2 regions of the Mycobacterium sp. ELW1 genome follow, and region 2 is predicted to be linked to the other one. Evidence: riboswitches for the same ligand, from Rfam matches in the RefSeq annotation. Region 2 holds a riboswitch; the other holds the start of a gene.
What was found. Region 2 has a riboswitch for guanidine ahead of D3H54_RS29505 (DMT family transporter). Riboswitches for the same ligand answer to the same signal wherever they lie in the genome.
Positions count from the first base shown of each region.

Region 1: it holds a riboswitch for guanidine, as region 2 does, so the genes downstream of both, D3H54_RS07855 (MBL fold metallo-hydrolase) here and D3H54_RS29505 (DMT family transporter) in region 2, are expected to answer to the same signal.

Region 1 is NZ_CP032155.1:1,651,627-1,666,981, reverse strand. It holds gene D3H54_RS31460 (hypothetical protein) at 1-958, shown strand, start outside; gene D3H54_RS07860 (AfsR/SARP family transcriptional regulator) at 1,012-3,873, shown strand; guanidine-III (ykkC-III) riboswitch at 3,935-4,000, shown strand; gene D3H54_RS07855 (MBL fold metallo-hydrolase) at 4,012-4,887, shown strand; gene D3H54_RS07850 (cytochrome P450) at 4,957-6,186, shown strand; gene D3H54_RS07845 (TetR/AcrR family transcriptional regulator) at 6,186-6,782, shown strand; gene D3H54_RS07840 (acyltransferase family protein) at 7,273-8,412, opposite strand; gene D3H54_RS07835 (DEAD/DEAH box helicase) at 8,409-10,115, opposite strand; gene D3H54_RS07830 (LppP/LprE family lipoprotein) at 10,188-10,727, shown strand; gene D3H54_RS31705 (cupredoxin domain-containing protein) at 10,746-10,967, opposite strand; gene D3H54_RS07820 (TM0106 family RecB-like putative nuclease) at 11,302-14,691, shown strand; gene D3H54_RS07815 (FAD-binding oxidoreductase) at 14,688-15,355, shown strand, end outside.
Region 2 is NZ_CP032155.1:6,138,854-6,154,208, forward strand. It holds gene D3H54_RS29455 (LLM class F420-dependent oxidoreductase) at 1-715, opposite strand, end outside; gene D3H54_RS29460 (TetR/AcrR family transcriptional regulator C-terminal domain-containing protein) at 768-1,352, opposite strand; gene D3H54_RS31990 (hypothetical protein) at 1,506-1,661, opposite strand; partial or broken gene D3H54_RS31995 (molybdopterin-dependent oxidoreductase) at 1,609-2,331, shown strand; gene D3H54_RS32000 (molybdopterin dinucleotide binding domain-containing protein) at 2,657-3,763, shown strand; gene D3H54_RS29470 (emopamil-binding protein) at 3,760-4,533, shown strand; gene D3H54_RS29475 (hemerythrin domain-containing protein) at 4,598-5,122, shown strand; gene D3H54_RS29480 (hypothetical protein) at 5,119-5,367, shown strand; gene D3H54_RS29485 (alpha/beta hydrolase) at 5,372-6,046, shown strand; gene D3H54_RS29490 (lysophospholipid acyltransferase family protein) at 6,059-6,997, opposite strand; gene D3H54_RS29495 (DMT family transporter) at 6,984-7,376, opposite strand; gene D3H54_RS29500 (IS481 family transposase) at 7,379-8,365, opposite strand; gene D3H54_RS29505 (DMT family transporter) at 8,475-8,789, opposite strand; guanidine-III (ykkC-III) riboswitch at 8,804-8,871, opposite strand; gene D3H54_RS29510 (phospholipase D-like domain-containing protein) at 9,110-10,639, shown strand; gene D3H54_RS29515 (TIGR03086 family metal-binding protein) at 10,524-11,228, opposite strand; gene D3H54_RS29520 (MarR family winged helix-turn-helix transcriptional regulator) at 11,316-11,720, shown strand; gene D3H54_RS29525 (NAD(P)-binding protein) at 11,815-13,242, shown strand; gene D3H54_RS29530 (cation:proton antiporter) at 13,215-14,561, opposite strand; gene D3H54_RS29535 (ABC transporter permease) at 14,567-15,355, opposite strand, start outside.

The DNA of each region.
Region 1 (15,355 bases), 1.8 Mb from region 2:
GAACGGCGGGCGGGGCGGTTTGCTGTTCGGAAACGGCGGCAACGGAGGCTCGGCGACCGTTCTGGGCAGCGGCGGCGACGGCGGCCGCGGCGGGCTGCTGGTTGGAAATGGCGGAAACGGCGGAAACGCAAAAGGAGCAGGCGGCGGCGGCGACGGCGGCAGTGCCGGTTTGTTCGGAAACGGCGGCAACGGCGGAGCCGGAGCGGACGTTGGCACCAACTTCCTGGGCGCCGGCGGCAACGGCGGCCAGGGGGGCGCCGCCGGAGTGTTGGCGGGCAACGGCGGTAATGGTGGTCAGGGCGGCAGTGGCACCAACGGCGTCGAGTCGGCCGGGGGCGGCAAGGGCGGCGACGGCGGCCGGTCAGGGTTGTTCTCCGGCAGGGGCGGCAACGGCGGAAACGGTGGCAAAGCGGTCAGCACGAACAGCGCCGGATTCGGGGGTGCGGGTGGACGAGGTGGCGACTCCTACCTCGGTGCCGCAGGCAACGGCGGTACCGGCGGCTCAGCATTGGGCAAGACGAGCGCCACGGGCGGGTCTGGCGGTCAGGGTGGCGACACTGTCGTGCGAGGCAACGGCGGCAACGGCGGTTCCGGCGGCAGCGCCAACGGTGGAACGCTGACGGAAGCCGGCAATGGCGGCAGCGGCGGACATGGCGGGTTCCAGGCCGGGATAGGAGGAAACGGCGGCTTCGGCGGCACCGCGCAGAGCACCGACGGTCAGGGCTTCGGTGGGCAGGGCGGGACAGGCGGAAACGGAGGCCTGCTCTCCGCGGGCGGAACCGGCGGCCAAGGCGGCCAAGGCCGGTCTACCAACGGACCCGGAATCGGCGGTGGCGGTGGCAACGGCGGCAATGCCGGGCCCGGCGGGCTGGCCGGCCTTGGTGGCGCCGGCGGGCTGGGCAAGACCGCCAACGGCGCCAATGGTGTGCCGGGCAAGGGCCGCAGACGGGTGCAATGACCGGCTGATTGCCGTGCGCCGGCCAATGGTGAAACCTGTAGGGCGTGGGGCTGATGTTTCGGATGCTCGGCGAGGTCGACGCGCTTGTCGATGGACGCCGTGTGGACATCGGTCATATCCGGCAACGCAGCGTACTGGTGTGCCTGCTGGTCGACGTGAACCGCCCGGTGTCGCCAGATGCACTGATTGACCGGGTATGGGCCGATGCGCCACCTGCGAGGGCGCGTAATGCTCTGGCAGCGTACGTCTCTCGGTTACGCCGAGCGCTCGCCGTCGAGGTCGGCCAGGCGCGCATCACCCACGGACCTGGCGGTTACATGCTGCAGGCCGATGAGCAGTCAGTAGATCTGCATCGCTTTCGGCACCAGGTTCGCGACGCCCGAAAGACGCAGAACTCCGTCGACGCGGTGATGCTGTTCAACGACGCGCTTGACATGTGGGCCGGGGAACCACTGTCCGCAATCGATACACCCTGGGCCAATCAGCTGCGCAATTCGCTTGCTGCTGAACGCCTTTCGGTGATCCTAGACCGAAATGACGCTGCCCTGCGCGCGGGCCGGCACGCAGAAATTCTCGGTGAGCTCCTCGAGACAGCGCAAGCCCATCCACTCGATGAACGGGTCGCTGGTCAACTGATGGTTGCGCAGTATCGCAGCGGCCGGCAGGACCGAGCCCTCGAGACCTACCGGCTCGTGCGCGAACGCCTGGGCAACGAGCTCGGCGTCGACCCGAGTCCGGCGCTGGAGGCGGTATACGTTCAGATCCTTCACCGTGACGGTGGCTCGCCGATGACCGCGTCGCCACCGCCTTCAGTTCGCCACATCCCAAGGCGCCCAACGCGCCTCATCGGCCGCGCCGGTGTTGTGCGCTCGACGCTCACCGCGCTGGACGAGAGCGCACTGGTCACTCTCACCGGCGTCGGAGGCGTCGGCAAAACCAGGCTCGCACTGGCCGTCGCGCACGAGGTGGTAGACCGATTTGCCGACGGTGTGGTCGTCGTCGACCTTGCCCCACTGTCCGACGGGACAGCCGTCAGTCGCGCGATATGCACTGCTCTGCGATTTCAACCGGGAGCGGATCGCAGCCCTGACGATGCGCTCGTCGAATTCCTGCAGAGGCTGCGAATGCTGCTGGTGGTAGACAATTGTGAACACGTCCTGCCCCATGCCGCTGGGCTCATGGACCGCATCACCACACACTGTCCTGAGGTGAAAGTTCTTGCGACGAGCCGGGAATCGTTGGGGATCGAAGCTGAGTGGGTGGTGCCGGTCAAACCTCTGAACGAGGAAGCGGCCACCACGCTGTTCGTCGAACGAGCCAGAGCCAGTCGGCCGGATTTCGATCCCGAGCGTGAGCGGGCTGGGGCGGTCGCCGATATCTGCCGTCGGCTCGACGGACTGCCGCTGGCCATCGAGCTCGCGGCGGCTCGGATGCGGGCGATGTCGAGTGCCGACGTCGTGCGCAGGCTCGATCGACTGCGACTATTCAGTGGTCGCGGGAACGGCGCTCATCCACGTCATCAGAGCCTGACCGCAACGATCGACTGGTCGTATCAGCTGCTGACGGATCAGGAACAGACGCTGTTCGCGACCCTGGCGGTGTTTGCGGGCGGATTCGATCTCGACGCCGTACACGCGGTGTGCGCCGCCCATCTGATGAGCGAAGACGATTCTGTCGAGCTGCTGATGGGGCTGGTCGACAAGTCCATGGTGGAGGTCGACACCGGCCCCGGCGCCACCCGCTATCGACTGCTCGAGACACTGCGGGCCTATGGCCTCGAACGTCTTGCGGACACGGGGCGGCTTGCCGAGATGAGGATGCGCCATGCGCACTACTTCACCGATCTCATCGCTGCAGCCGCTGCCGGAGTCAGAGGTGCGCAGGAGGCGGAGTGGATCGCACGGTTCGTCACCGAACCGGCCAGATACACCGCACCGGACTACGACAACCTGCGCTCGGCGTTCGAGACCATGGTCACCGTGGGTGACGTCGACCGCGCGCTGCGACTGGTCGTCTCACTTCCCGAGGTCATGTTCATGCGCATCGGAGTGCATTCCGGTGAGTGGGCCGAGACGGTAGTGGAGATCGCCGACGAGGATCATCCGTTGTATTCCGCTGCGGTGGGAACCGCCGCGCGCGCAGCATGGTTCGCCGGGAGCTATGACCGTGCACGACAACTGGTCGCGCTGGTCCCGCAGCGGTCGGCGAGTGCCGACGTCTCCTATTGCGCTGATCCCGCCGACATCCTCGCCGATATCGCACTCTACGAAGGCGACCCGGCCGCGGCTCTGGAGCATTACCAGCGCGAGCTGATCCCCGCTCGCGTGGGGACCGATCCGCACCGCTTGGTCTGGGTTCTGTACAACATCACCGTGTGCCATGTGGCGCTGCGTGATCCCGGCGCGGGTGTGGCCGCCGGCAGCGAGGCCATGCAGGTCGCCGACAGGGTCGCCAATCCCACGATCCGGGCGATGGCGCACTGCGCGCTCGGACGGGCGCTGACCTCCAGCCAGCCCGAGCGGGCGATGACGTTGTTCGAGCGAGCCCGCGAGCTCGCCGCCGGTGTGGGCAACAACTGGCTGATCGGTATCGCCTGCGCCGAGGATGCCGCGATCCGCGCTGTGCACGGAGATCCGGTAACCGCGGCAGGTATTTTCGCCGACCTCGTCGACCATTGGGAGTTCGGCAGCGCAGGAATCGGCTCCTACCAGTGGGACACGCTGGCGGATGTGGCGCGCCTTCTGGCACGTCTTGGCGCGCACGCGGAAGCTGCGGCGCTGCACCGGGCACTCGTCGAGGCCGGCCGTGAACCGCCACTCGGGGGGCCGGCCGCAGTCCAACGGGAGCTGGCAACGGTTCTCAGCGGCCACGACGCCGTAGAACTGGCCAAAGCCACGTTGCGCCGATACGTCTGAGAGACAACCCGTTTCCTTTTGCTCGACGAATCGCACAGAGAGGTGCTACCGTCCACAGCTGTCGATGCGCGACAGCGCTTCCCCGGACGAGATGTGCGCCGTACCCGGCTCGTTAAGACGACGCACCTTGGAGGGTTGATGTCTGTCAGCGATATATGCCGCCTACCTGCAGCGCGACCTCTGGATGTGCGATGGATCCACGGTTCGATCTCCGCAAAGCACAACGCTGATCCCGACATACAGGTCTATTGGTACGACGACGACACAGTCATCTTGCGCCAGAACATGGCCATCGACTACGAAGCGCCGTTCATGTTCCTGCTCTTCGGACGCGACCGCGCTGTGCTCCTCGACACCGGCGCGACAGCATCTTCGGAGTTCTTTCCTCTGCGGGCCGTGGTGGACGAACTGATCGAGCGTTGGACCAGCCGCCGCGGCCACGCAGGGCGACAGGACTACGAGCTGCTGATACTTCACACTCACTCGCACGATGACCACGTCGCCGGCGATCACCAGTTCGCCGGCCGCCCCGCCACGGTTCTGGTGCCGGCCGATAAAACCACGGCGTGGCGCTATTTCGGTTTCGCCGGTGAACCTGACGCGGTCAAGACGGTGGATCTCGGGGATCGCACCCTCGACGTTCTCGCCACGCCGGGCCACCAGGACTCAGCGGTCACCTTCTATGACCGTGCGACCGGTATCTTGTTCACCGGCGACACAATCTACCGCGGCCGTCTCTATATCGTTGACTGGCACGCGTTTACGCTCAGTGTCGACCGCTTGGTCGCGTTCTGTGACTCCCGCCCGGTAACCCATGTGATCGGGTGTCACATCGAGATGACAAATACCGCAGGCGTGGACTATCCCGTCTTGACATCCTTTCAGCCCGACGAACCGCCGCTGGAAATGACCGTCGAGCATCTGCGCACGGTCCAGACCGCGTTGCGCGACGCCGGCCCCAAACCCGTGCGGTACGTCTGCGACGAGTTCATCCTCTGGCCCGAGGACGAGTAGTTCCCTTCGCGGCCGCACGTGACGACAGACAGCCTTGACACAAGGCCCTTCCTGTCGTAACTATAAGACATGACCGCTGTTGTGTCTCACGAAGCCGAGGCCCGCTTCGAGCTGGCCACCGCCGAGACCTGGGGTGACCGCTGGCAGATGTACCGGGCACTGCGTGACCACGATCCGGCGCACCACGTCGTCCCAGAGAATCCCGACCACGACTATTGGGTGTTGTCCCGGCACGCCGACATCTTCGCCGCGGCCCGCGACCATGAGACGTTCTCGTCGGCCCAGGGCCTGACCGTCAACTACAACGAGTTGGAACTGATTGGCCTGCAAGATAACCCGCCCATGGTGATGCAGGATCCCCCGGTGCACACCGAGTTTCGCAGGCTGGTGTCACGCGGGTTCACCCCACGGCAGGTCGAGGCAGTCGAGCCCAAGGTGCGCGACTTCGTCGTCGAACGCATCGAACGGCTGCGCGCCGATGGCGGCGGGGACATCGTCACCGAACTGTTCAAGCCACTGCCGTCGATGGTCGTCGCGCACTACCTCGGCGTGCCCGAGCAGGATCGCGACCAGTTCGATATCTGGACCGAGGCGATCGTGGCGGCCAACGCCAGCGGACTGAGCGCTCTGGGATCGGTCGGCGACGCCATCGGTTCGATGATGGGCTACTTCACCGAATTGATCGAACGGCGCAGGCGCGAGCCCGAAGACGACACGGTGTCGCACCTGGTGGCTGCCGGTGTCGGCGCCGACGGCGACATCGCCGGGACGCTGTCGGTGCTCGCCTTCACCTTCACCATGGTCACCGGCGGCAACGACACCACCACCGGCATGCTCGGCGGATCGATGCCGCTGCTGCACCGGCGTCCCGACCAGCGCCGCATGCTCGTCGACCAGCCGGAGCTGATCCCCGACACCGTCGACGAACTGCTGCGGCTGACCTCTCCGGTACAGGGTCTGGCCCGGACCACCACCTGCGACGTCGAACTGCACGGCAAGACCATTCCGGCCGGACGCAAGGTGCTGCTGCTGTACGGATCAGCCAACCGCGACGAACGCCAATACGGCCCGGACGCCGGCGAACTCGACGTCACCCGGCGTCCGCGCAACATCCTCACCTTCAGCCACGGCGCGCATCACTGCCTCGGCGCGGCCGCCGCGCGTATGCAGGCGCGAGTGGCCCTGACCGAATTGCTCTCGCGTTGCCCGGATTTCGAGATCGACGAGGCGGGCATCGAGTGGGCCGGCGGCGGTTATGTGCGACGCCCCCTGTCGGTGCCGTTCCGGGTGCGCGGCTGATGGCGGGCGACTGGCTGAGCTCGCGGCGGGCAGAGGTGGCCTCCGACCGCATCCTGGACGCGGCCGGCGAGCTGTTCGCAAGCAACGACGTCCGAAACGTCGGCATGAATGACATCGCCCGTGCCGCAGGGTGTTCGCGAGCCACGCTGTACCGCTACTTCGAGAACCGGGAGGTGCTGTACACCGCATACGTGCACCGCGAGGCCTACCGGCTCTACGAGCAGTTGACCGAATTGATCGACGGCATACCCGACCCGCGGGAGCGGCTACTGACCGGGCTCACCACGTCGATGACGCTGGTGCGCGAAAGCCCTGCGCTGTCATCCTGGTTCGCCACCGCCGACTCCCCCATCGGCGCGGAGATGGCTGAGCAGTCCGAAGTCATTCAGGCGCTGACATCGGGCTTCCTGTTGTCGCTGCGGCCCGACGACCCCGAGGTCGTCCACCGCCGCGCCCGCTGGCTGGTTCGTGTGCTGACGTCTCTGCTGATCTTCCCCGGCCGTGACGCCGAAGACGAGCGAGCGATTCTCGAGGAGTTCGTCGTTCCGATGGTGTGCCCCAGCGACTCTGCGGTCACACCGGAGGGATCACCGTGATTCCCGTCTGCACCATTTGCAGACGATCACCCGGGTTCACCGGTACCCACGGGGTGTTGTAGACCGTGTTGGGAACCCGCGTACTGATCCGGTAGACGACTTGCCCATTTCGGGCGAAGTAGCCTTGAAAAAGAGCACCGAAGCCGGGCGTGCATCTGGCACCCATCGTCCCGAAAGCTCGATACAGAGTGGGTTTGATGACCTGACCGCCAGTGGCGGAACATCCTCCCGAAGCGTGAGCCTTTGCGGCGACACCCCCGGATGCACAGATCAGCACGCCGACCGCGAGCCCAACGGTCCGTATCGGACGCATCGTCCGTTGCTTCCAATTCATGTCTGACTCCCCCGGTTCAAGCTCGTCCTGCTGCACCCTTATGACTGCAAAGGACGAAGCTGCTTATAGAGGGAGATCGTCGGTCCCGGAGACGTCCTGGACCCGAGTATTGGACTACTCGATTCGTGGAACGGTCGCGAACCGACTACGCAATCACTAGGTGCGCACCCGGGTGAAGCGGTGCAGCAGCCACGCCACCGGGATCGTCATGATCAGCGTGACCACGAACAGCGCGGGCGCGGACCCGGTGTAGACCGGCCAGTGCAGCACCTCGACCATGGCGATCTCCATCACCACCAGGTGGACAAGGAAGATTTCGTAGGAGATCTCGCCGAGCCACACCATCGGCCGGGTGGCCAGCGCCCGGGCGTACCAACCGCGGTTGCCCAGTGCCAGCGGCGCGACGACCAGCGTCGCGATCACGGCGTAGAACACAGTCTTCACCAACGCCTCGGCGATGCCGGTCGGCGACGTGGTCGGCTCGCCGGCGATCGGGGTGGAGACGATCACGAAGCTGACCACGGCCAGCGGCACCGCGATGAACCCGAAGACCCGAACTCCGATGGCCTGCAACACCGTCAGCAGCATGCCGCCGATGAACCAGGCCAGGTAACCGGGCAGCCACAGCCGAGCCCCGCTGGGTAGGAAGTCGGTGGTGTGCACCAGCACCATCCAGGCGGGGCTCATCAGCGCCAATACCGCCAGCCCGGTCAGCAGCAGGCCAGGGCGCCAGCGCCGGCGGCACACCACGACCAGCAGGAGGTAGGCCAGGAAAGGCAGCGCGATGTAGAACGCAACCTCGACCGCCAGGCTCCACATCTGCGTAAGCCCTTGGTGCAGATAGCCATTGAACATGTAGTTGTCGGTGTAAATCTGGGTGAGCGTGAGGTTCCGCAGCAGCCCGATCCAGGTGTGGCCGGGATTGGGTCCCGCCGAACGGAAGTGGTAAATCAGGTAGGCGGCCAGCACGGTGATCACGTAGGCCGGCATGATGCGCCGTACCCGATGCCAGGCATACCGCCGCAGCGACGGTGCCGCCTGCCTAGCCGCGGCGGCGCGCACCCACGGGCCGAACAACAGGTAGCCGGACAACACGAAGAAAATCGGCACGCCGATCTCCAGCCGCGAATACACCAGGCCCACAAACCCATGCGTGTATTTGCCGGTCGTGTAGGCAGCGTGCGTACCCAGCACCAGCAGCGCCGCGACCGCGCGGACACCGGTCAGCGAGGCGACCCGGTCGACTCCCGAAACTGCTTCCAGTCCGCCTTGGTCGACCTGACCGGACACGGTCATCGGCTCGTGCGCCGGGGCTTCCCGCCGGAGGGACGCGAGTCTGGACGCGCGTCGTATCGTGGGCTGCCGCGATCAGGCTTCAGATCGATCAACACACCGGAAATACGAGTCTTCTCAAGCGCTTTCAGCGTCTCCTTGGACAGCTTGGCGGGCAGCTCGACCAGCGAGAAATCGTTCTTGATCGTGATGTGCCCGAAATCGCTGCGGTGCAGCCCGCCCTCGTTGGCGAGCGCACCGACGATCGACCCCGGACCGACCTTGTGCTTCTTGCCGACCGCGACGCGGTAGGTGGCCAGATCATCGCGGGTCTTGCGGGGCGCACGTTCGCGGTCCGGGCGATCCGGCCGGTCGGGCCGTTCGCGGCGCTTCTCCGGCGGCGGTTCGGTCAGCAGGAATTCTTCGCCGTTGCGGCTCTGCAGAGCCAGTGCCGCGGCGATATCGGTCAACGGCACATCGTTGTCGCGCTCGTAGTCCTCGATCAACCGGCGGAACATCTCAACCCCGGGGGCATTGAGCGCATCGGTGATCGAGTCCTTGAACTTCTCCACCCGCTGGGCATTGACGTCTTCGACCGACGGCAGTTGGCCCTCGACGAGCTTCTGCCGGGTGACCCGCTCGATCGAGTTCAGCAGGTGCTTCTCGCGCGGGGTGACGAACAGCAGTGCGGTGCCCGAGCGGCCGGCGCGGCCGGTGCGCCCGATCCGGTGCACGTAGGACTCGGGGTCGTGCGGGATGTCGAAATTCACCACATGCGAGATGCGCTCGACGTCCAATCCGCGGGCGGCCACATCGGTGGCGACCAGGATGTCGATCGAGCCGTCCTTCAGCTGGCTGATCGTGCGCTCACGCACGGCCTGCGGAATGTCGCCGTTGATGGCCGCCGCGGCGAACCCGCGGGCCCGCAGCTTCTCAGCAACCTCCTCGGTGGCCTGCTTGGTGCGGACGAACACGATCATCCCGTCGCCCTGCTCGACCTCGAGCAGCCGGGTCAGCGCGTCCATCTTGCGCGGATAGGACACCAGGTAATAGCGCTGGGTGATGTTCTCGGCGGTCTGGGTCTTCGACTTGACCGTGACCTCGACCGGGTCATGCAGGTATTTGGTGGTGATTTTCTTGATGCCCGGCGGCATGGTGGCCGAGAACAGCGCGACCTGCTTGTACTCCGGGGTGTCGGCCAGGATGCGCTCGACGTCCTCGGCGAAACCCATCTGCAGCATCTCGTCGGCCTCGTCGAGCACCAGGTAGTCCAGGTGCGACAGGTCGAGGCTGCCCTTCTCCAGATGGTCGATGACGCGTCCCGGCGTCCCGACGACGATCTGTGCGCCGCGCTTGAGGCCGGCCAGCTGTGGCACGTACGAGGAGCCGCCATAGATCGGCAGCACATTGACCTTGAGGTGAGCGCCGTAGCGGCTGAACGCCTCGGCCACCTGCAGGGCCAGCTCACGTGTCGGCGCCAGCACCAGGGCCTGGGTGGTGCGGTTGGCGGGGTCGATCTTGGACAGAATCGGGATCGCGAAGGCGGCCGTCTTGCCGGTGCCGGTCTGCGCCAGGCCCACCACGTCGGAGCCGGCCAGCAATGCCGGGATGGTGGCGGCCTGGATCGCCGAGGGGGTTTCGTAGCCGACATCGGAAACGGCCTGCAGCACCGCGGGGTGGATCTGCAGGTCGGCGAAGGTCTGGGGGGCGTCGTCCGGGGTTGTCATCGGATCTGCAGTCTACTGCCGCAGCGTGCCGTAACCCGCTTCTGCTCGGAAAGGCCGGTACCGTCGGCCGGTGTGTGGGTTCGGCTAGCGGCGGCGGCAGTCGTGGTGGGGGCAGCGCTCGCGGGCTGCAGCTCGGGTGACTCGACGGTGGCCAAGACTCCGCAGCCGACGACGAGCGCGGTGACCACCACCGAAGCACCGCCGCCCCCGCCCCCGCCGACGACCACCACGCCGCCGCCCGATCCGTGCGCGGTGAACCTGACGGCCCCCGCGATCGCGCAGACCGTCTCCGAACTGCCCCGCGACCCGCGCAGCGACCAACCGTGGAACCCGGTGCCGGTGGCAGGCAACTACAACGAGTGCGCGCAGCTGTCGGCAGTGATCATCAAGGCCAACACCAACGCCGCAAATCCGAACACCCGGGCGGTGATGTTCCACCTCGGCAAGTTCATCCCGACCGGCGTGCCCGACACCTACGGTTTCAACGGCGTCGACACCACGCAGAGCACCGGCGACACCGTCGCCCTGTCCTACGTCAACGGCTTGGGCATGCAGAGCGTGGTGAAGTTCCGCTGGAACGGCAATGGGGTCGAGCTGATCGGCAACGGCTGAGGAGTCGGTCCGCTCGCTCTACGCGACGGTCAGCACGCCCTGCATGTTGGCGTGGTACTTGCAGTGAAACGGATAGGTGCCTGGCGTCGTCGGGGCCGTCAGAGTCTCCCTACCGCCACCCGAGATCCGGACGTCGAACAGGTTGTTCTCGTCGGCCGTGACGGTGTGGTTCTCCGAGTCGTTGTTGACGATCGTCAATTGCTGGCCCGGTTTGACTGACGGCGGCACCGTATAGCTCATGTTCGAGATGACGATGTCGCCGCTGGCGGCCGGGGAGACACTCGACGAGATCGGCGCCGACGTCGCCGACGCCAGTGGCGCCGCAGACTGAGGCGACGGTTGAGTATCGCCGCCGCACCCGCTCAGCATCACCGCCGCAAGTAGGGATGACGCCATCAGTATCGCTGTGCGCCCCATGATCTTCCCTTCACCGGGATAGTTCCGGCGGGCCGTCGACGGCACAATCCGCGAACAGCCGCACGAATACACGGTACGAGTCCCCGCGCGGCAGGGTTCCGAAACGCGCATAGTCACCACGGCCGAGAGCGTCGGTCGGCCCGCCTACAGTGAGTCTGTGTTCGTCGCCGACGACCGGGTCGTCTACAGCGCCTCCGACCTCGCCGCCGCCGCGCGATGCGAGTACGCGCTGCTGCGCGCCTTCGACGCCAAGCTCGGCCGCGGCCCGGCGGTGTCGGTCGAAGACGAGCTGCTGGCCCGCACCGCGGAACTCGGCGACCAGCACGAGCAGCGTCATCTCGACGAGCTGCGCTCACTGGCCGACGTCGCCGTCATCGGCAGGCCGTCCTACTCCGTCGGGGGGCTGACCGCCGCCGCCGAGGCCACCCTGAGCGCGGTCGAGCGGCGCGCACCCGTCATCTACCAGGCCGCCATGTTCGACGGCCGGTTCGTCGGATTCGCGGATTTCCTGGTGCTCGACGGTGACCGGTACCGGTTGCGCGACACCAAACTCGCCCGGTCGGTGAAGGTGGAGGCGCTCCTGCAGCTGGCCGCGTACGCCGAGACACTCGCGGCTGCCGACGTGCCCGTCCACGACGAGGTCGAGCTGGTCCTGGGCAACGGGTCGACGACGTCCTACTGCGTCGACGAACTACTGCCGGTCTACCGTTCCCGTCGCGCCGAGCTGCAGCGGCTGCTGGATCGCCACCTCGCCGGCGATGCCGCCGTCAGCTGGGCCGACGAGAGCGTGCGGGCATGCATGCGCTGCCCGGAATGCGAGACGCAGGTACGCCAGTCCGACGACCTGCTGCTGGTCGCGGGAATTCGGGTCAGCCAGCGCGCGCGCCTGCTCGAGGCCGGCATCACCACGCTGCACCAGCTGGCACAGCACACCGGCCCGGTGCCGGACATGCCGGCCCGGATGGTCGACACGCTGAAAGGCCAAGCCCGGCTGCAGATCGCCCCGCGAGTGGGCGGCAAACCGCCCTACGAGGTCGCCGATCCGCAGCCCCTGATGCTGCTGCCGGACCCGGACAAGGGTGACCTGTTCTTCGATTTCGAGGGCGACCCGCTGTGGACGGCCGACGGCACCGACTGGGGTTTGGAATACATGTTCGGGGTACTCGGCGCGGGCGGGGACTTCCGGCCGCTGTGGGCCCACAACCGGCGCGAAGAACGCAAGGCGCTCAAGGCTTTTCTGGACATGGTGCGCAAGCGCCGCAAGCGGTACCCGAAGATGCACATCTACCACTACGCGGCGTACGAGCGGACAGCCCTGTTGCGGCTGGCCGGACGCTACGGAGAGGGCGAGAACGAGGTCGACGACCTGTTGCGCAATGGTGTGCTGGTGGACCTGTATCCATTGGTACGCAAGAGCATTCGTGTCGGCACCGAGAACTACAGCCTGAAGTCGCTCGAGCCGCTGTACATGGGAGCCGAGCTGCGGGGCGGCGACGTCACCACAGCGACCGACTCGATCACCGAATACGCCCGTTACTGCGAACTGCTCGCCGACGGCCGGCCCGACGAGGCCGCGACGGTACTCAAGCAGATCGAGGACTACAACCTCTACGACTGCCGGTCCACTCGGATATTGCGAGACTGGTTGCTGCAGCGTGCCTTTGAGGCTGGGGTACCGCCGCTGGGCGCACAGCCGGTCGCCGATGCCGGGAACGTCGACGTCGACGACGATCTGTCCCGCGCACTGGGCGCGTTCGCCGGCGAGGATGTCACCGCGCGCAGTCCCGAGCAGCGGGCGGTGGCGATGATCGCCGCAGCCCGCGGGTATCACCGCCGCGAGGACAAGCCGTTCTGGTGGGGTCACTTCGATCGGCTGAACAGTCCCGTTGACGAATGGTCGGATACCCCTGGTGTTTTTCTTGCCGAGGACGCAATTGTGGACACCGAATGGTGCGTGCCACCCCGGGCCCGCAAACAGCAGCGCCGGCTGGTGTTGACCGGGTCGATCGCTGCCGGCGAGCTCGACCGCGACATGTACGCGATGTACCAGCCGCCCACCCCGGCCGGCCTGTCCGACGACCCGGAGCGGCGGGCGTACTCCTCGGTCACCGTGCTCGGGTGCGACGACCCGGCCGCGCCGACCGAGGTGCTGGTGATGGAACGAGAACCGAAGAGCGGCGGGGTTTTCGACGCCGTCCCGTTCGCGCTGACGCCAGGTCCGCCGTTTCCGACGAAGGCGCTGCGCGAATCGATCGACGCGGCTGCCGGGCAGATCGCGGCCGGACTGCCCGCCCTGCCGCAGTCGGCGGTGGTCGACATCCTGCTGCGACGCCCACCCCGCACCGGTGGACCGCTGCCGCGTACCGAGGACTGCGTCGCGGAAATCACCGCCGCGCTGCTGGCACTGGATTCGTCGTATGTGGCGGTGCACGGGCCGCCCGGTACCGGCAAGACGCACACCGCCGCCCGGGTCATCGCCGCCCTGGTCAACGAACATCGCTGGCGCGTCGGCGTGGTCGCGCAGTCACATGCCGTGGTGGAGAACCTGTTTCGCGACATCATCGGCGCAGGCGTGGACCCGGCCCTGGTGGCCAAGAAACCCAGCGGCACCGGGCCGTGGACCGAAATCGACGAGAAGACCTATCCCGCCTTCATCACCGACAACGACGGCTGCGTGATCGGCGGCACGGCATGGGATTTCGCGAACTCGTCGAGAGTGCCCCCGGCCAGCCTGGACCTGCTGGTCATCGAGGAGGCCGGCCAGTTCTGCCTGGCCAATACCATCGCCGTCGCACGATCTGCGAACAACCTGCTGCTGCTCGGCGATCCGCAGCAACTCCCCCAGGTCAGCCAGGGCACCCACCCCGAACCGGTGGACGCCTCGGCGCTCGGCTGGCTGGTCGACGGGCAGCACACCCTGCCTGAGGACCTCGGCTACTTCCTGGACCGCTCCTACCGCATGCATCCGGCGGTGTGCGCGGCGGTGTCGCGGCTGTCCTACGACAACCGATTGCACTCGGTCGAGGAGCGCACCGCGGCCCGCCACCTCGACGGAGTCCGGCCGGGGGTGCAAGTGATGACCGTCGACCACGACGGCAACTCGACGGACAGCCGCGAAGAGGCCGAGGCGATCGTCGCCGCGATCGAGGGCATGCTGGGATCGGCCTGGACCGACGAGGACGGCACCCGGCCGCTGACCGCCGCCGATGTGCTCATCGTGACCCCGTACAACGCGCAGGTGGTGCTGCTGCGGCGGTTGCTCGACTCGGCCGGACTGTCCGACGTGCAGGCCGGCACGGTGGACAAGTTCCAGGGACGGCAGGCCCCGGTGGTGTTCGTATCGCTGGTGGCCTCCTCGATTGCCGAAGTGCCACGCGGAATCTCGTTCCTGCTCAACCGTAATCGGCTCAACGTCGCGGTGAGCCGGGCCAAGTATGCGGCGGTGATCGTGCGTTCGGCACTGCTGACCGACTATCTGCCGTCCACCCCGGCGGGGTTGGTCGAGTTGGGAGCATTCCTGGCCATGTGTGGTAAACCCACGGCATGAGTTCTTCGCTGGCCGAACGGCTCCGGGGCATCGTGGGTGAGGCGCACGTCGTCACCGACGCCGACGTCCTCGATGGCCGCAGCGTCGACCACACCGGGCGTTACCGTGGCACGGCCAGCGCGCTTGTTCGGCCCGGCTCGGCCGACGAGGTCGCTGCGGTGCTGCGGGAATGCCGCGAGTCCGGGGTGTGTGTGACGGTCCAGGGCGGCCGCACGTCGCTGGTGGCGGGCACCGTTCCCGAACACGACGATGTGTTGCTGTCCACCGAGCGGCTCACGCAGATCGGTGATGTCGACGTCGTCGAGCGGCGCGTCCGGGTCGGGGCAGGCGTGACCGCGGCGGCCGTCCAGCGCGCGGCAGCTGCGGCCGGACTGCTGTTCGGTGTCGACCTCGCCGCGCGGGATTCGGCCACCGTCGGCGGAATGGCGTCCACCAACGCCGGTGGTCTGCGGACCGTCCGCTACGGCAACATGGGCGAACAGGTGCTCGGTCTGGACATCGCACTCCCCGACGGATCGGTGGTGCACCGACACAGCCAGGTGCGGGCCGACAACACCGGCTACGACCTGGCCTCGCTGTTCATCGGCGCGGAGGGCACTCTGGGCGTCATCACGGCGCTGGACCTTCGGCTGCACCAGGCGCCCGCCCATCGCGTGACGGCGGT
Region 2 (15,355 bases):
CCTGCCAGTAGTCGAGCTTGATCGGCGTGCCGAACGTCGTCAGGGGCACGTCGTGACCGGCGCCCGACCGGATCTGCTCGATGCGTTTGGTCAGCCGTTCGACCGGCAGCGGATTGGAGATCCACCCCGCCTGATGACGGATGATTCGCTTGACCAGCGCGTCCGAGTCGCCACCGATCACGATCGGCGGATGCGGCTTCTGCACCGGCTTCGGGCGCGCGTACGAGGGTTCGAAGTCGACGAACTTGCCGTGGTATTCGGCGGGTTCATCGGTCCACAGCGCCTTGATGGCTTCGATGCGTTCGTCCAACAGCGCGCCGCGCGTCTTCGGGTCGGTGCCGTGATCGCGCATCTCCTCGAGGTTCCAGCCCGCGCCTACGCCGAACACGAACCGGCCGCCGGAGATGAGGTCGATACTGGCGGCCTCCTTGGCGGTGGTGATGGGGTCGCGCTGGATGAGCAGGGCGATCCCGGTGATCAACTCGATGCTGGAGGTGACCGCCGCAGCCGCGGCGAGCGTGACGAACGGGTCCAGGGTGCGGTAGTAGACCGACGGCAGGTCGCCGCCCTGCGGGTACGGGGATTCCCGGCTGGCCGGGATGTGCGTGTGCTCGGCGATCGCGAGTGCGCCGAAGCCCCGCTCTTCGATTGCGCGGGCCAGTGAGATGGTGTCGATGGTGTCGTCATTGACGAAGGTCGAGATGCCGAATTCCATATCGACCACAGTGCCACTGTCGGTCGGACCGCGGGACTCATCGCCGGTGGTGTCACTGCTGGGACAGTGTCGCGGCCAATCCGGTGATGAGCACGTTCAGATTGAAGTCCAGCTGCTGCCCGTCGTCGGGTGCGGCATCGCGGAGAGCCACGACCTCGCGCAGAACTGGAAAGTGTTCCGCAGCAGCGGTGTTGAGCGCAGCCGCGACATCGGCGACGTACGGGTGCCCGCGGCTTCTGGACAGAAAGACCGCTTCCCGGCCTGCGGCATGGCCCAGCTCGCTGACCAGGCGCAGGATGTGGCCGGCATCCGCGACCGAGAAGCCGGCCTCGACGAGGACCTGCAGAACGCGCTCGACGGGTTCGAGTGCTCCGATGCCACTGGCGGGCAGACGAAAATAGGTGACGAGCTCGCCGAGTGTGACGGTGGCGTCGCGAAGGGCTGTGGCGTAACGGCGCAGGACGTCCCGCCAGTCGCCGCCGACGGGCATGTCGATGCGGCTCAGCTCCACGGCGAAGGCGTCGACGGCGACCAGCTCGCGCAGCGCTTCCCGATCGCCGACGTGGTAGTTGAGGGCTTTGGGATCCACGCCGAGGACATCGGCGACCGCCTGCATGGTCAGCTCATCGAACGGCATTGACCGGGCCGCGGACACAATGCGTTCACGGGTGATCTGTCGCGGCCGCCCGCGCTGCCGTGGCGCCGCTGACTCCTGCACACCGTGCCTTTCGATTCCGAACACTGCCGAGGCGTGATATTTTTCCCGTTCGGGATTAATTGGAGCACGCCACTACATGGTGATTAATGAGGACAGCGTAGAACCGAGGTCGACCACGACCCGGCCGGGGATCTGCCGCATCTGCTCGGCGCACTGCGGCGTGCTGGCCACCGTCGTGGACGGGAAGCTCACCAAGGTGGCCGGCGATCCCGACAACCCGCTATTCAAGGGTTACACCTGCGCCAAGGGCCGGGCGCTTCCCGACATTCACAACAATCCCGACCGGCTGCTGCACAGCCAGAAACGGACCGTCGGCGGCGGGTATGCACCCGTCGAGTCCGGGCAGGCGATGGATGAGATCGCGGCAACCCTGCAGCGACTGATCGCAGAATTCGGACCCCGCTCGGTGGCGCTGTACTTGGGGACCAACGGACTGCCCTATCCTGCGTCCGCGTTGATGGCCAATGCGTTCATCCGCGCCATCGGTTCGCCGATGTTCTTCACCGCCAACACGATCGACCAACCCGGGAAACAGATCGCGCTCGCGGCCCACGGCCACTGGCTGGGTGGTGATGTCAACTTCCACGAAGCCGACAGCTGGCTGCTGGTCGGCACCAATCCCCTGGTGTCCAAGGCGATCGGCATCCCCGGTCAGAATCCCGGCCAGAGTCTGAAAGCGGCGATCAACCGCGGCATGAAGCTGATTGTCATCGACCCACGCCGGTCGCAGACCGCCGCGCGGGCCGCGATACACCTTCAGCCGCGCCCCGGCGAAGACGCTGCGATCCTGGCCGGGATCATCAACATCGTCATCGACGAAAAACTCTACGACCGGGAGTTCGTCGAAGAGAACGTCGACGGCTTCGCGGCGCTCGCTGAGGCGGTCGCGGATTTCACCCCCGCGCACGTAGCCGGGCGGGCGGACATCGACGAGCAGCAATTGGTCAAGGCCGCGAGGCTGTTCGCGTCATACGGCAAGCGCGGCGGGATGGTCAATGCCGGAACCGGGGCGAACATGGCCATGCATGGCAACGTGGTCGAGTACCTGTGCCTGTGCCTGACGTCGATCTGCGGTCGGTGGCAACGCGCCGGCGAGCGGGTCACCCGACCCAACACGCTGCTGCCCGCATTCACCGCCAAAGCTCAGGCGCATCCGCCGTACGAGAGATGGGGGTACGGGGGAGCAGCTGCGGGTGCGCGGTCTGACCGATGCGGTATGCGGTATGCCTACAGCTGCCCTGGCCGACGAAATACTGCTCGACGGCGACGGGCAGGTGAAGGCCCTCATCTGCATCGGTGGCAATCCGATGGCGGCGTGGCCGGACCAGCGAAAAACGCTGCGGGCATTGGAGAATCTGGACCTACTGGTAACCCTCGATACCGAGATGTCGCTGACGTCGCGGCTGGCGCACTACGTCATCGCACCCAAGATGCAGATGGAAACGCCTGCCATGACGATGGGCAGCGAACTGATCAAGTACTACGCGAGCGGCACCGGTATCCCCGCTCCGTACGCACAGTACGCGCCGAGGCTCGCCGAACCGCCGTCCGGTTCAGACCTGACCGAGGAGTGGCAGTTCTTCCTGGGCCTGGCGAAGCGGATGGACCTGGAATTGTGGTTCATCAACTTTTTCGGCGGGGGCGGCGGCAGGTTCATGGAGTCACCGCCGATCGTGTGCAACTTCAACGGCGACACGCAGATCACCACCGAAGAGTTGTTCGAGAAGATGTGCGAGACGTCGCGCATCCCCCTCGACGAGGTTCGCAGACATCCGCATGGTCATGTCTTCGACGTGGAGGCCGTCGTCGAGGTCAAGGACGCGGACTGCGCCGCGAAGCTCGACGTTGGGAACGTCGTGATGCTGGGCGAGCTGGGCCGATATTTCGCAGAAGACTTCAGAGTCGGCTGGAACGACACGGACTTCCCGTTTCGCCTGATTCCACGGCGGCACAACAACTTCATGAACTCATCGGGTACCCGCCTGGCGACGTTGAACAAGGGCAAGCCGTACAACCCCACCTACATGCATCCGGACAGCATCGCGGCGCTGGGACTGAACTCGGGCGACTTGGTGACGGTGACGTCTCCGCACGACTGCATCCCCAGCGTCATAGAGGCTGACGACAGCCTGCGTCCCGACGTCGTGGCCACTCACCACGCGTTCGGCGGTCTGCCCTCCGAGGACGAGGAGGTGCGCGACCGGGGAAGCACCGTCGGCCGGTTGATCCCGACCGAGGTCGACTTCGACCGCATCACCGGCCTACCACGACAGGGAAACATCCCTGTGCGCGTCACCGCGCGATCCACCGTCGGAGAGGTATCGCTATGACCGATGTTGTTGAGCGCGAGCCAAACCTCGTCAGTCCGTGGGCGCCGCACCGGGTACGGATGTACGTCGCCACCGCCCTGTTCACCGGCCTGGTCTTCGTGGGGATGACGATCGGCGTTGGGACCGGGTTGATCGAACCGACCTTCACCTCCGACGTCGTCGCCAATCTCCTGTTCGGCATTCCCGCGATCCTGATTCCCCTCGTGCTGCTCTGGGATGCGCCGGGCGAGGTTCGCCTGCGCGAGGAGAAGGCCGCCGAACTCACGCTGTTCTACTTGCCCTACACCGCGTTCAGTCAGATCTGCTACGAGTTGGTGTTCCTCATCGGCCATCCGCTGGGGTGGTGGACTCCCACGAATGATCCGGGCATCAAGTGGCTGTGGTGGCAGTACGGCCTCGCCGACACCCGCTATGCCAGCGGCAACCCGTGGACCTTCGCCCTCGAAGTGGTCGGCGTGACGACCGGAGTCGTCGTGATCACCATGTGGTCCCGACTTGTCCGGCAATCACTTCCGATCGAGAAACGGATCCGGTGCCTGTGGGTGGCCTTCGCAGGCATCGCGGTGCTGATGAGCAGCACCGCGGTCTACTTCATCTCCGAGGTGGGTGCCGGCTTCGCGGATATCGGTCAGGGAGCGTTCGGGCTGTGGTTCAAGTTCATCGGCGAAAACATCCCGTTCATCGTGCTGCCCGCAATGGTGCTGTACGCCATCCACATTCAGATCGACTACCTTACCCGCAAGGTCGCCACCGCCGGCACACGCGGGTAGCGCCGGAGCCATAGTCCTGCTCGCGGGCGTTTCGATCCCTGACCGGCGGGGCAAGTTATGCCCCATGTCCGACATCATCGATCTCGTCTACGCCGATCACGACTGGCTGCGACGCCAGTTCTTCCGGCTCGACGACGCCAAGTCCGACGACGAGCTTGCCGCGATCTGGAAGACCCTCAGTGACCGTCTCGACGCGCATGCCGACGCCGAGGAGACCGTGTTCTATCCGGCCTTGCTCAAGCACGGCGGCGATGACGATCCCGGCAATCCCGAAGGTGACCCGGAGGACGAGACCGAGGACGCGATCACCGACCACAACGCGATCCGCGATGCGGTACGCGAATCACGCAAGCACAAGCCAGGCACAAAAGTGTGGTTTGAGGCCGTGTTCAAGGCGCGTGAAGAGAACGGCGAGCACCTCGACGAGGAAGAGCGCGAGGCCATGCCCGACTTCATCAAGAGCGCGACCTTGGAACTGCGCCACGAGCTGGGCATGAAGTGGTTGCAGTTCTACGCCGAGCGAGAGTCGATCGAGGGCGTCGACACCCGCGACAAAGACGCCGACGAGTACATCGCGGAGCACTCATGACCGGTGCCAATTCCTACATAGACGAGGTGGCACCGGGCGACCTGATCACGCTGGACCAGGGTTCCGGTGAGCAGGTCTACAAGGTGGTCCACAAGGAGGCCACCGGCTCGGGTTTCCTGGTCACCGTAGAAGGCGACGGCGGCGCGACATTCGATCGGGAATTGTCTGCGGGAACACCGGTCACGCGATCGTTGGAATCCAAGTGGGAGTCGTCGCAAAGCCCGACCCCGCATTCGTCGGATTGAGACGGTGTCCGACACAGTCGAGTACGCCCCGGGGCGCTGGGCCGATCTCTACGGCGAAGCGTCGGCTCCGACCGCGCTGCTCTGGCACGGCACGCAGACCGACTCCCGCGCAGCGGTGAGTGTCCTCGCCGAAGCGCTGGCTGACCGCGGCATCGGGGTGGTGGCGCCGGACTGGGATTCCCACGCCGACGACGGCGGACGCGCGGACCTGGTGGGGTCAGCGGAGTTCGCGCACACGCACGGCGGGGGTGGCGCGCTGATTGTCATCGGATGGTCTCTCGGCGGCGCCGCCGCAGCCGGACTGACGTTGCGCGCACAAGATTTCAATACTCCTGTGGCGCAGGTGATCTGCCTGGCCGGAGCATTCATGGTCAACGATCCCATCTCCGGCCGGCCGATCTTGGAACTCGTCGCCGACGGCGCCGCACGCACCCCGTTCACGCTGTTGTCCGGCAACGCCGACGACGTCGTCCCGACCTCGGTCGCCACCGAGTTCGCGGTGGCGCTACGTGCGATCGACTGGCCGGTGCAGGTCGTGGAGCTCGACGCCGATCACGGCTCGATAGCCGGTGCACGATACGACCGCGGCCTCGACCGCTACGACGCCGCCGACGACCCGGCGACACGGGCTGTTGTTGATGTGGTCGCCGACCGCATCGCCGCGATCACGTTCGCTTGAGCGATTTCGGGCTCAACCGAAGAGCGGCAGTGCCCGCTTCCGCGCCAACGCGTCCATACCGGTCTGGATGCTGCCCTGCACCTCCCGGTACTTCTGCTCGACGTAGTCGTCGTCCTCGGCACGGGACGGATTGTGATCGACCTCCACCGCCGGCATCAACCTGGTGCGGATCTTCGCCGGCAGCGGAAGCTGCGGCAGGGCCGCAGGCGCAATACCCCACGGTAACGACACCGCGAGCGGAAAGACCTTGAGCCGCAACAGCTTGTCCAGCCGCAGCGCCCGCGACAGCCCGTCCCCGCGGATGAGCACCGGCATCGCGTCGGCTCCGCCGACGGTCGCGATCGGCACAATCGGCACTCCCGCCCTGATCGCCATGCGCACGAACCCGGTGCGTCCGGCCAGGTTGGCGACGTCACGCTCGCTCCACGGCCGCAGCGAGTCCACCTCGCCGCCGGGCCAGACCGCCACGTCGTGGCCCTCGGCCAGCGCCGTGGCCATCGAATCGGGTGCGGCAGGCAGCTCCCCCATCGCCCGGAAGTACCGGCCGATCACCGGCATGGCCATCAGCGCATCGTGTGCTGTGCCGTGCAGGGTGCGTTCCTGGCCGAACCGACGCCACCACTGCACCCCGACCGTCCAGGCATCCCAGACGAACGGGGCGCCGGAGTGGATTCCGACCAGCAGCACGGGTGGGTCGGGCAAGTTGTCCCAGCCGTCGAATTCCATCCGAAACCAGTGATCCACCAAGAAGTTCCACAGGTACTTCTGGCGCTGCATCGTCGTTTCGTCCTGCCCACCCAGATCCCACTGCCCGGTGCGCTGGTTGAGCCAGCCGCTGACGCCGCCGTCGGCACTCTCCGCGCGCCGGTGCGCCATCGTGCGTCGGGCCTCGTCAGCGTGCCGTTGCGCTTGCCGGCGGACGGCGGCCGGGCGCGAATCAGTGTTGGTCATGCCGGCGGTGTACCCCGGCTGTGGGACGCGTCACACCTACCAAACCGCGACCGGTGCCAGAGTGTCCGGGCAGGACCTTGAGCCCGACGACCGCCACGATGATGCCCGCGAGGCACACCCCCTTGGCGATCGTCACCGACTCGTCGCCGGTGACTATCGCGAAACCGACCGTCAGCGCAGCTCCCAGGCCGGTCCAGATCGCATAGGCAGTACCGATCGCAATGAATTTCGTGGCCCACGCCAGGCCGAGCATGCTCAACACGAGCGCGACCACGAATACCGCCACGGCTCGCGGATCGGTCAGGTTGTCGCTCTCGCCGAGCGCCGTCGCCCAGACCGCTTCGAGGACAGCGCTGCCGATCAGAACCATCCACGCCATGACTAGCTGTACTGACCTGAGAGGTTAGGTACGCGGGTGGCGGGTGGTTGGCCGCCGAGTGCGGTGTGGCCGCGATGGTGATTGTAGGTATGCAGCCAGCGAGGGAACTCCGCGCACCGTTCGGCGTCGCTGGTGTAGAGCCGCGCATATGCCCATTCATCGGCAAGGGTTCGGTGGAATCGCTCCACCTTGCCGTTCGTCTGGGGTCGATAGGGTTTGGTTCGACGATGTTCGATCTGCCCGAGTGCATCTCGGAATGAGTGGGATCGGTAACAGGAGCCGTTGTCTGTCAACACTTTCCGTACGGTGAAGCCGCATGCGTTGAACCATTCGTTAGCCCTTTGCCAGAAGTCAGCAGCTGTGTCTTTGCGTTCGTCGATTAGCAGTTCGGAGTAGGCCAGCCGGGAGTGAGCGTCGATGGCGGTGTGCAAGAAGTGATAACCACGCCGCCCGGAACGGTCGCTGCCAGTTCCTATGCTTCTGTCCTTGCGGGAGTGATGATTTCCTGCGCTGCGGCCCAACATGCGCCATCCGCCGCCAGCCGGGATCTTGCCTACCTTCTTGACATCGACATGCACCAGGTCGCCGGGGCTGGCTGACTCCATCCGCCGGATAACTCGCCCGGTGGGCCGGTCCAGCCACCGCAGCTTGGCTAGGCCGTAGCGCCTCAACACGTTGTGGACAGTCGAGACATTCAGTCCCAGCAGATAAGCAATGCGAGCCGGTCCCCAACGTCGAAGTACTCGGACTTTAATGATGCGCCGCTCGGTGCGTGTGGGGGTTTGATTAGGGCTGTGATGTGGGCGTGAGCTGCGGTCGGCCATGCCGGCTTCGCCTAGTTCGCGGTAGCGGCGGGCCCAGCGCGCAGCGGTAGTGACCGCAACCTGGAACCGCTCGGCCGCCCGTCGCAGCGTCCAGCCATCCTCGACAACGCAACGTGCCAGCCGCAGACGACCGGTTTCGGACAAGGGGGCATTACGGTGGACCATGAAGACCTCCGGAGTGAGTTGGTGCGTTCCTTAAGCAGCTCGCACTTCACTCGGAGGTCTTCGTCATGTCACTACGCCACGCCGTACTTAACGTCCGTGGTCAGTACAACTAGCTCACCACCTTGAGCCCGATCACCGAGCCGACGAGCAGCGCCAGCATCACCAGACGTCCCGCGGTGGCGGGCTCCTGACGCCGGACCATCGCGCAGAGCACTGTGAGGGACGCGCCGATGCCGACCCAGACCGCATAGGCGGTACCGGTCGGCACGGTGCGCATCGCCAGCGCCAGGCCGATCATGCTGGCGATGAGCGCGACGACGAACACCACGGTCGGTACCCGGCGGCGCAGACCGCGTGACTCCCCCAGCGCTACCGCCCAGACAGCTTCAAGAATTCCGGAGAGCACCAGAATCACCCATGCCATGACCAGACTCCTCCTGCGAGTCAGTCTTGTCCTAGGCGGGTACTGCTCCCTCGTCCGCCAACACCCGAGATCGGGGTCGTGGCCGCCAGTTTAGCCGATTCGTTGACGTGGGTCACCTAATCGGGCCCGATCGAAATGGTCTGCGCTGCGGCCGGATTCACCGTGATGAGGGGTGACACGAGATCGGGAGACGCTCATCACCATCGACGCTCGCCACCATGACAAGTTTCTTACAGGCCGTCCCGACGACGTGGGCATGGGGGAAGATTGCACAAGATGTGCGCTGACGTACGTCGCGCATCCCAGAACAGGAGAGGTCCGTGGGTAGCGACGAATCAGCGGGTGGGAAGTCGCTGCTGGTGCCCGGCGACACGTGCTGGCAGTCGGCGGAAGCGGATCGCTTTGCCGCCATCATCGACGGCGCGGACTACCTGCGGCATCTGAAGGACGCCTTATTGCGTGCCCGACAGCGGATCGTCGTCGTCGGCTGGGACCTCGACTACCGAACCGCCTTCGAACGCGGCGAGAAGACCCTGGACGGGCCCAACCACCTCGGCCCATTCCTGCATTGGTTGCTGGGGCGACGGCGCGGTCTCAACGTGTATCTGCTCAAGTCCAACCTTCGCCTCCTGCCTGCATTCGACGGGTTCTGGTTCGGTGTCACCCCGGTGAGCGTGCTCAATCAGTTCACCTCGGCGCGTTTACATTTCGCTGTCGACGGCGCGCATCCCACCGGCGCGGTGCACCATCAGAAGATCGTGGTCATCGATGACGCAGTGGCGTTCTGCGGTGGTCTGGATCTGACGCTCGGACGCTGGGATACCTCCGAGCACCTCCCCGCCGACCGCCGCCGGACCGGCCTCGGCGGCGCCTACGGCCCCCGCCACGAGGTGATGGCCGCGATGGACGGTGCCGCAGCGTGTGTGCTTGCCGAACAGGCCCGGGACCGGTGGGAGGCGGCAACCGGACGCGTGTTACCGCCGCTCAGTCCTCCGCCGGAGGCGTGGCCCGATGGGCTCATCCCGGGTCTGCGCAAAGTCGAGGTCGGGGTGGCACGCACCCTTCCCAGGCTGCCGGGCCGCAGCGAAGTCCGAGAAGTCGAGGCGCTCGATCTCGCGGCGATCGCCGCCGCCCGCGACGTCATCTACCTGGAAAACCAGTACTTCGCGTCGCGCAGTATCGCCGGTGCGATCGCGGCCCGACTGCGTGAGCCCGACGGTCCCGAAGTCGTGATGATCCTCCCGCGCAGCTCAGAAAGCCGGTTGGAACAGGAATCGATGGACAGTGCCCGTGAACGGCTCTTCCGGATGCTCAAGACGGCGGACGTGCACGGGCGGCTCGGTGTGTACTGGCCGGTGGCAGGCCGGGGGGTGTCGGTCTACGTGCACTCCAAGGTCCTGGTGATCGATGGCCGGTTGCTTCGGATCGGCTCGTCGAACTTCAACAACAGATCGTTGGGGTTCGACAGCGAATGCGATATCGCGATCGAATCCCTGCCCGCACACGAGAATTCCGGGGCGGTCGAGGAAGAGATCCTTCGCGTGCGCAACACGCTCGTAGCCGAGCACCTCGGTGTGTCGGTCGATACTTTCCGCGACGAGATGCGCCGCCGCGGTTCCTTTGTGGCAACTGTCGAGGCGCTGCGGGGCACCGGTCGATCGCTTCGGGCGCTCACCGACACGATGGTGGCCGCCGACGCGAGTCCCTTTGCGGAGAACGACCTCATGGATCCTGTCAGGGTGCCGCAGTCCCTTCCGGAGAGTGCCTTGAGGCTGATCGAGTCGGTCGCGACATGGCCGCTACGCCACTCCCCTCTGGGTGCCTGGCTGCGGAAGCTTCGCGGCTTTTGAACTGAGGCCTGCGACCGAGGTGGCGCAGTATGCGATCGAAGTCGCCCCCGCCGTCCACCGGTTCGATCGCGGGGCCGAACGGGACAGCGTCGAGCAGACGAATCTCGCCTGCCGGCACTGCCTGCACCAGGGGCATTGCAGCAGTGAGGACCTCGGCCGGCAGTTCGTAGCCCACGCCGAGCGACGCGGCGACATCCCAGCCGTGGACGACGTAGTCCACGAAATGAAAGCCCATGGCCACCGAGCCGGGAAAGACTGCGTTGTCGCCGAATTCAGGTAGCGCGAACTGCGCGTCGTCGACCCCGTCTGTCGAGAATGCATCCAGGACATCGTGTGCCGCCTGGGTGTAGGCGCGGGCAGGATCGCGGCGCACCTCGCCGATCACGGACTCGACCCGCCAGCTGCCGAGGTCCGCGCCGCGTCCCCGCGCCGCCGCGGCGAATCCGCGGTGCTGAACGGCCATGTGCGCCAGCAGGTCGACCAGCTCCCAGCCTTCGCACGGGGTCGCGCGGTCGAGGTCGGCGAGTCGGACGGTGCTGACGATGTCGACCGACTCGAGGATGGCGACGCGATGTTCATTAATAAGCATATGCGTACCATATGCGTCTGCTTATGCTAAAGCAATGCCTATGATGGCGCGGTGGCGGACAGATCCCGACGCCCCGATCTCGCGGCGATGCTCGCTCCGCTGCTTCGCGAACTGATCGCGGCAGAACAGCCGGTGCTCGCTGCGCACGACCTCTCGATGTGGGGCTACGTGGTGCTGGTGGCACTCGACGGCGCGTCGATGCGCACCCAGGCCGCCCTCGCGGCGGCGATCGGCGCCGACAAGACGCGCATCATCCGCGATCTCGACGAACTCCAGGAGCGCGGCCTGATCGAGCGCACCCCCGATCCGGACGACCGCCGCGTTCGGCTTCTCGCGATCACCGACGCCGGCCGTGCCCTGAAGAAGGCTGTTCAGGAGCAGATCCAGCGCGGCGAGGAGCACTGGCTGGGCCAACTCAGCGCAGACGAGCGGAGAACCTTTCTGCAGGCGCTGGGCCGGTTGTCCACCCGGCGACGGGCCGATCGTCCGTAAAGTTGGATCCTGTACGCCCTGCCGGACGGAGTCATCGATGAAAGCCACCGCCGCCGTCGACGTGCTGACACCGATGCGGGGATGGTGACACGCCTTGAGCGCTCAGCAGACGCTTCATGCGGACTATCTCATCGTCGGTTCGGGTGCGGTCGGAATGGCCTTCGCCGATACCATCGCGTCCGAGTGCGACTCGACGGTTGTGATCGTCGACCGGTTGGAATCGCCTGGGGGCCATTGGACTTCGGCATACCCCTTTGTGCGGTTGCACCAGCCTGCCGCCTACTACGGCGTGAACTCTCGCGATCTCGGCACGGGCCGGCTCGAAGACAACGGTGACAATGCCGGACTGTACGAACTGGCCGGCGTCGACGAGATCCGATCCTACTACGAGGCGGTGATGCGGGACTTGACGGACGGCGGACGCGTCCGGCACTTCCCGCGAAGCGAGTATCACGGCGATGGCACCTTCACCACCGCATCCGGTGAACGGGTCACCGTCGACGTCGGCCGCCGGGTCGTCGACACCACCCATTCCAAGGTGATCGTGCCGTCCATGCGGCCGCCGAATTTTCTCGTCGAACCAGGAATCGACTGCGTGCCGCCGAATGCACTGCCCCGCAGCGCCCCCGGTCATGACCGTTTCGTGGTCATCGGCGGTGGCAAGACCGGGATGGACAGCTGTCTGTGGTTGCTGCGCAACGGAATCAGTCCCGAGCGGCTGACCTGGATCGTTCCCCGCGACTCGTGGTTGCTCGATCGGGCCAACCTCCAACCGGGACCGCAATTCGCCGACCGCGTCAAGGTGGCGTTCGGTGCGCGGCTGAATGCCATCGCAAATGCCGACAGCATCGACGATCTGTTCGCCCGCCTCGAAGACTGCGGGGCGCTGCTACGTCTGCACCCCGACGTGCAGCCGACCATGTACCGGTGTGCGACCGTCACCCAGGCGGAGGCCGAGCAGCTTCGCCGCATAACCGACGTCGTGCGGCTTGGCCATGTGCGCCAGATCGGTTCTCAGCGGGCCACGTTGGACCATGGTGAGCTGGCCGTCGATGTGTCGACGCTGTGGATCGATTGTGCCGCTGAGGGTTTGGGCTTGGGACCGACCAGCACGATCTTCACCGGACCCATGTTGACTCCCCAATGTGTACGAGCCTGCCAACAGATTTTCAGCGCGGCGTTCATCGCCCACGTCGAGCTCACTTACGACGATGACGCCACCAAGAACGCCTTGTGCGAACCGATTCACCTGCCCGGCAACCCGCTGGACTGGCTGACGATGAGCGTGATCGAGCACCGCAACCAGATCAACTGGTTCGCCGAACCCGAGCTCATGGAGTGGTTGCACTCCTCACGGCTCAACGCGATCCGCGCCATGATGGCACCGGTGATGGAACGCCCGCGCGTTCGTCAGCGGGTCTTCGATGCCATCTCGGGTCAGCTGCGGGCGGCCAACGACAAGCTTGCCGACCTTCTCGCGGCCGAGAGTCCCGCTCACGCGGCGGCCGGCTCCGCGCCGTAGGGTTCCTCCCCCTCCGGGCCGAACTTCGCACCGGTCCTGGCCAGGCGGCGCTCGAACAGTCGCTGCAACGGTGTGGCGACGAACGTGGTGATGATCGTCATGACCGCCAGAATCGTGTAGAGCTTGCCGGAGATCAGCCCCGCTTCCAGACCGATATTCAGCAGGATGAGCTCCATCAAACCGCGGGCGTTGGCCAATGCTCCCATCGAACCCGCCTCGTACCAGCTCATGCCCTGCCAGCGCGCCGCCAGACCGACGGCACCGAACTTCGCGGCGAACGACACGACCAGGACGATGCCCGCCATCAGCAGCGTCGACGAGTCGAAGATCAGCGTCAGTTGAGTGTTGAGTCCCGAATAGATGAAGAACGCCGGAAGCAGCAGGTAGGCCACCAGCGGCTCGAACCGCTCACGGATCGCATCCAGGAACGCACCGCGGGGCATCACTATGCCCGCCACGAAAGCGCCGAAGACGGAATAGATTCCGACCAGATCGGTGAACCAGCTCGCGGTGAGTACGACGAGGAGCACGATGCTCGTATGCGCGATCGGTAGGCCGCCGGTGCGTTCGACGTCGGCACGTGGTGGTGTCCAGGTCTCCAGCCGGCGCAGCAGTGGCCGGCCGACATAGATCATCAACAGCAGGTAGGCGATTCCACCTCCGATGGCCAGAATCGCACCGGACACATGACCTTTCGCTGTCGCGACCACGGTCGCCAGCAGTATCCATGAGCAGGCGTCGTCTATTGCGGCGCAGGACAACGCCATGGTCCCCAGCCGGGTTTTGAGCAGTCCGGAGTCGTACACGATCCACGCGAGCATCGGGAAGGCGGTGATGGCCACCGCAGCAGCCACGAAGAGACCGCCCTGCCAGTGCGCGACCTTGTCGGTGAAGTAGCCGCCGAGGCTCACCATCACCCAGCCCAGGACGCCTCCGAGGATCAGGGGTATCCCGATGCCGGTGGCGGCGGTGGCGCCCGCCTGCCGGGAGTGGGCTCCCAGGATGCTCAGCTGGAACGAGGACCCCACGAGGAACATGTACAGGACCAGGCCCAGCTGGCCGACGACATAGATGACCGTGAGGTTGGGGTGCACGATCGTCTCGGCGCCGATCGTCAGCTTGGCGGGAAAGAGCCACTGCTGTGCGGCGGGCCAGATCCAGCCCAAAACCGAAGGCCCGAGCAGGAAGCCGGCGACCATGATGGCGACGACCTGTACCTGGGCCAGCCTGCGGAACACCGGCCACAGCAGCCGGTAGGTCAGCAGGATGACGGCGATCTGCAGGAAGAAGTGGTAGGCGACGTTCAGCAGGGAGGGCATGCGGGTCAGCCCTTGTCCGACCATCGGAAGATGTAGAGGCAGGCCATCAGACCGCCGATGCTCCACGCGGCCAGCACCAGGAAGATGCGCCCGTGCTCCCAGCTGCCGGCCGGCTCGAAGGCAACCATCTGCGCGGGCAGCAGCACCGAGCGAAATCCCTGCGCCATCCACTTGACCGGGAAGATGGACCCGACGATCAACATCCAGGTCGGCAACGCCATCAATGGCACATAGGTGCCCGACACGAACTGCAGACCGACGGCCGGCCCGTTCGTCATGACCGCCGCGGAGACGGCGTTGCCGGCGAAGTTGCTCACCAGGATGCCGAGCAGCGAGCAGCTGATGATGCCCAAGACGAACACCCAGGCCAGCGTGAACCATGCGTACACGTCGGTAGGCAGTTCAAGCTGAAAAGCCACCACTCCCAAGGCCACGAGTACGACCGCCTCGGCGAGGCTGGCGATGGCAACCAACATGATCTTGCCGATGAAGTACGACGATGCGGTGGCCGGCGTCCCGCGCAGCCGCCGAAGAGCACCGGTTTCCCGGTCGGCCGCGATACCGATGCCGAGGTTGATGAACGACGTGGAGAGGATGCCGTAGGCCAGCATGCTGGCGGCGATCACCGCGCCGGTACTCGTCTGCGTACCAGGGATCTTCGCGGAGAAGATGGACCCCAGCAGAACGCAGATGATCGCCGGCATCGAGAACGTCAGGACCACTTGCTCAGGACGCCGATAGAACATCTTCAGCTCGGGGATGACCCGCGAGAACCCGATTCGTACGGCGGACGG